One region of the Actinomadura sp. RB99 genome, then DNA from elsewhere that is predicted to be linked to it. Evidence: predicted binding sites of a transcription regulator. Region 1 holds the regulator's gene; the other holds the start of a gene.

Region 1 (2,402 bases):
CCGACCACGGCGCCGCAGAAGCCGCTGTCGGGATCCTCGGCGACCAGGCCCGGCTCGGCCGGCACCTCCGGGATCCGCCCCTTGCGGGGGCGGCGCCAGTCGCCGGCGAGCACGTCGTCTCCGTAGTTCTTGCTCCGCACGGTTCCGCACACTAACGGCCGGGATAAGATCACGCAGCCGCGCGCGGCCCGGCGGCGGGCCGCGGCCCCCGGAACGTCCCCTCCGGGCCGTACACTTGGCACTCGGAACTACGGAGTGCCAGCAAGGCCCCGTCGGCGGTATATCTGGACGTGAGGACCTGTGGAAGGTGCAGAAGGAGGTGACCGGGTGCTGGACGACCGGAAACTCGCGGTGCTGCGCGCCATAGTCGAGGACTATGTCTCCACGAACGAGCCGGTGGGCTCCAAGGCCCTGGTGGACCGGCACAACCTCGGCGTCTCTTCCGCGACGATTCGCAACGACATGGCGGTGCTGGAGGAGCAGGGGTACATCGCCCAGCCGCACACCAGCGCGGGGCGGGTCCCCACCGACAAGGGATACCGGCTGTTCGTCGACCGGCTGTCCACGATCAAGCCGCTGTCGGTCGCCGAGCGCCGCGCGATCGAGACGTTCCTGTCCGGCGCCTACGACCTCGACGACATCGTCGGCCGCACCGTCCGGCTGCTCGCGCAGCTGACCCGGCAGGTCGCGGTCGTGCAGTACCCGTCGCTGACCCGCTCGTCGGTGCGGCACGTGGAGCTGGTCCCGGTCGCCGAGGGCCGGCTGCTGCTGGTGCTGATCACCAACACCGGGCGGGTCGAGCAGCGCGTCATCGAGACGGGGAAGATCTCCGAGGAATCCGTGGGGCACCTGCGGGCGTTGCTCAATACGTGCCTGGACGGGCTGGGCTTCGGCGACGTGCCGTCCGCCGTGGCGGACCTGCCGGACAAGGTGGGCCCGGACGAGCGGCCGGTCGCGGCCGCGGTCCTGTCCGTCCTGCTGGAGACCCTCGTCGAGAACCACGAGGAGAAGATCGTCTTCGCCGGCGCGGCGAACCTGGCCGCCGTCGACTTCTCGCAGAGCCTGCGGGAGGTGCTGGTGGCGCTGGAGGAGCAGGTGGTCCTCATGCGGCTGCTCGGCGAGACCGGCGACTCCTCTACTCTTACGGTGCGGATCGGCACCGAGAACCCCGATGAGGGGCTCCGTTCGACCTCGGTCGTCGCAGCCGACTACGGCGTCGGCGACCTCACGCTGGCCCGGCTGGGTGTGCTCGGGCCGACACGCATGGATTACCCCGGCACGATGGGAGCGGTACGGGCAGTGGCACGCTACGTGGGACAGATCCTGGCGGGGTCGTAAGTGGCCAACGACTACTACGCGACCCTCGGCGTCCGCCGGGACGCCAGCGCCGACGAGGTCAAGAAGGCGTACCGGCGGCTCGCGCGCGAGCTGCACCCGGACGTCAACCCGGACCCGGAGACGCAGGAGAAGTTCAAGGAGATCACCCAGGCCTACGAGGTGCTCTCCGATCCGAAGAAGCGCGAGATGTACGACCTCGGCGCGGATCCGTTCGCGCCGGGCGGCGGCGCGGGCGCGGGCGCCGGGGGCTTCGGCGGCGCCGGGTTCCCGTTCAGCGACATCATGGACGCGTTCTTCGGCACCGCGACCTCCCGCGGTCCCCGTTCGCGCGCGCGCCGGGGCCGCAACGCGACGCTGCGCGTCGAGCTGGACCTGGCGGAGACCGCCTTCGGCACGACCCGCGAGCTGTCCATCGACACCGCGGTCGCCTGCACGACCTGCGAGGGGACGGGCTGCGCGCCCGGCACCCACCCGGAGACCTGCGAGACCTGCCACGGCCGCGGCGAGGTCCAGCAGGTGCAGCGCTCCTTCCTCGGGCAGGTCATGACGGCCCGGCCGTGCCCCGCCTGCGGCGGGTTCGGCTCGGTGATCCGGCACCCGTGCACCGAGTGCTCCGGCGACGGCCGGGTCCGCACCCGGCGCACCGTCAAGGTCAAGATCCCGGCGGGCGTGGAGAACGGCATCCACATCCAGCTCGCCGGCGAGGGCGAGGTCGGCCCCGGCGGCGGCCCGCCCGGCGACCTGTTCCTGGAGATCGCCGAGAAGCCGCACCCGATCTTCGAGCGGGAGGGCGACGACCTGCACTGCACGGTCGAGATCCCGATGACCGCCGCCGCGCTCGGCACCAGCGTCACGATCGAGACGCTGGACGCCGCCGAGGAGGTCGACATCAAGCCCGGCACGCAGTCCGGGCAGGTGATCACGCTCTACAACCGGGGCGTGCGGCACCTCAACGAGAGCGGCCGCGGCGACCTGATGATCCACGTGAACGTGGAGACGCCCGGCAAGCTCGACGAGGAGCAGGAGGAGCTGCTGCGCCGGCTCGCCGCGCTGCGCGGCGAGGA
Region 2 (2,402 bases), on a different contig from region 1:
CTTGACGATGTTGGCACCGGTGGCCTCGTCGCCCGCGAGCTCCAGCTTGTCGAACGCCTTGGTGCCGGCCTGCAGCAGCGCGACGCCACCGCCGGGGACGATGCCCTCCTCGACCGCGGCCTTCGCGTTGCGGACGGCGTCCTCGATGCGGTGCTTGCGCTCCTTGAGCTCGACCTCCGTCGCGGCGCCGGCCTTGATGACCGCGACACCGCCCGCGAGCTTGGCCAGGCGCTCCTGGAGCTTCTCGCGGTCGTAGTCGGAGTCGGTGTTGTCGATCTCGGTGCGGATCTGGTTGACCCGGCCCGCGATCTCGTTGGCGTCACCGGCGCCGTCCACGATGGTGGTCTCGTCCTTGGTGATGACGACCTTGCGGGCGCGGCCCAGCATGTCGGTCGTGGTGTTCTCCAGCTTGAGACCCACGTCCTCGCTGATGACCTGGCCGCCGGTCAGCGTGGCGATGTCGCCGAGCATGGCCTTGCGGCGGTCGCCGAAGCCCGGGGCCTTCACGGCCACGGACTTGAAGATGCCGCGGATCTTGTTGACGACCAGGGTCGCCAGGGCCTCGCCCTCGACGTCCTCCGCGATGATCAGCAGCGGCTTGCCGGACTGCATGACGCCCTCGAGGACGGGCAGCAGGTCCTTGTTGGCCGACGCCTTGCCCTGAACGATCAGGATGTACGGGTCCTCGAGGACCGCCTCCATCCGCTCGGGGTCGGTCACGAAGTAGTGCGAGATGTAGCCCTTGTCGAAGCGCATGCCCTCGGTCAGCTCGAGCTCCAGACCGAAGGTCTGGCTCTCCTCGACCGTGATGACGCCTTCCTTGCCGACCTTGTCCATCGCCTCGGCGATCATCTCGCCGATCTGCGGGTCGCCCGCGGAGATGGACGCCGTGGAGGCGATCTGCTCCTTGGTCTCCACGTCCTTGGCCAGCTTGGACAGCTCCTCGCTGACCCGCTCGACCGCGGCCTCGATGCCGCGCTTCAGCGACATCGGGTTGGCGCCGGCGGCCACGTTGCGCAGGCCCTCGCGGACCAGCGCCTGGGCCAGCACGGTCGCCGTCGTCGTGCCGTCACCGGCTACGTCGTCGGTCTTCTTCGCCACTTCCTTGACGAGCTCGGCGCCGATCTTCTCCCAGGCGTCCTCGAGCTCGATCTCCTTGGCGATCGACACACCGTCGTTGGTGATCGTGGGGGCGCCCCACTTCTTCTCCAGCACGACGTTGCGGCCCTTGGGACCGAGGGTCACCTTCACGGCGTCGGCGAGCTGGTTCATGCCGCGCTCGAGGCCGCGCCGGGCCTCCTCGTCGAACGCGATCATCTTTGCAGCCATAGGCTCCTAGTCCTCCCGGAACAAGGTGGCTTAAAGGATCGAGCCGACGCCCGCGACGGACGGCCCCGTGCCCGGCGGCTGCCATTCCGCCACCGGACTGGGGCCTCGTCGCCCCGACCCAGACTGTGAAGCTGTCACTCTCCACAGTAGAGTGCCAACCGTTTTTTAGCACTCTACCCTGCCGAGTGCAAGCGCCGCACAGCCTCGCCGCACTCGTCTTCGCCGACCTCGCCGAACTCGCCCTGACCTGCATCGGAGGGTCGCGACTCACCGCCGGACATGTGCCGACGTGCCCCGGTGCATGCGGTCGTGCGCCGGTATTCGCGGAACAGCCGCGGAACACGTGCCCGAGGGCGGGAGGCAAGGGTGGCGATCCGTTCCGCGCGTTCCGCGACCGGAGTAGGAGGAGCCACCGGCGCTGCGTCGATGCGCCGGTTCATGGTGTCCTCATCGCCGTCGATGCAGTGAGCATATGTGCTCCGCAGCATGGCGATGGAGGGCCCACCACGAGCAACCACGTCCGCCGCCGGTCGGCTACAGCGCCAGGCGCGCACGCCGCGGGTCGGACGGCCCTTCCGCCAGCGGCGCAGCGAGCTGGGCAGGCGCAAGGACGTGTTCACGAGCCCGCGGCCACACCGTCTCGCAACTGACAGACGCCGGTCGATCCCCGCGCGCCTGGGCTCCGAATCGGCGACCGGTGGTCACGGGGGCGCGCCGCCGCCGCAGGCCGTGAGCGACTTTGGTCGGGGCCCTCGCGCTGGGCTCAGTGTCACGTGCACGACATCGATCTCTCGCTCCCGAGCCCGCGCGAAGGAACGACGGCGCCCTGTCATGACTGAGCCGCACTTCTCCAGCACGCGGACCGAACCGGCGTTATCAGCCGCAACAGCGGCCGTCGCGAGACTCCCCTTCCCGTCTGTGGAGGGTAGCGAATGGGTGAGGAAAGAACAGCGGCTACGGCGGAAGGCTTAAGGTCCTACGAATGCCCTTGTGCGGAGGGCGGGCTCATTTTGGCCGGAGAGAGAGCAAGGCGTAGAAGGCGATGCCCGCCAGCGGAAGGAGGAGGACCGTGG

Evidence for each region. Region 1 encodes HrcA, which represses chaperone genes, less so after heat shock. Its sites were predicted from a motif close to TTGGCACTCTCNNNNNGAGAGTGCCAA; they were not measured.
Region 2: the regulator HrcA is predicted to act here: its motif matches at 1,461-1,487, upstream of groL (chaperonin GroEL).

Annotation. Positions count from the first base shown of each region.
Region 1 is NZ_JABMCA010000011.1:61,390-63,791, reverse strand. Features, by position in the region: gene amrb99_RS13050 (DUF3097 family protein) at 1-140, opposite strand, end outside; gene hrcA (heat-inducible transcriptional repressor HrcA) at 328-1,338, shown strand; gene dnaJ (molecular chaperone DnaJ) at 1,339-2,402, shown strand, end outside.
Region 2 is NZ_JABMCA010000032.1:2,187-4,588, forward strand. Features, by position in the region: gene groL (chaperonin GroEL) at 1-1,329, opposite strand, end outside; gene amrb99_RS26095 (hypothetical protein) at 2,335-2,402, opposite strand, start outside.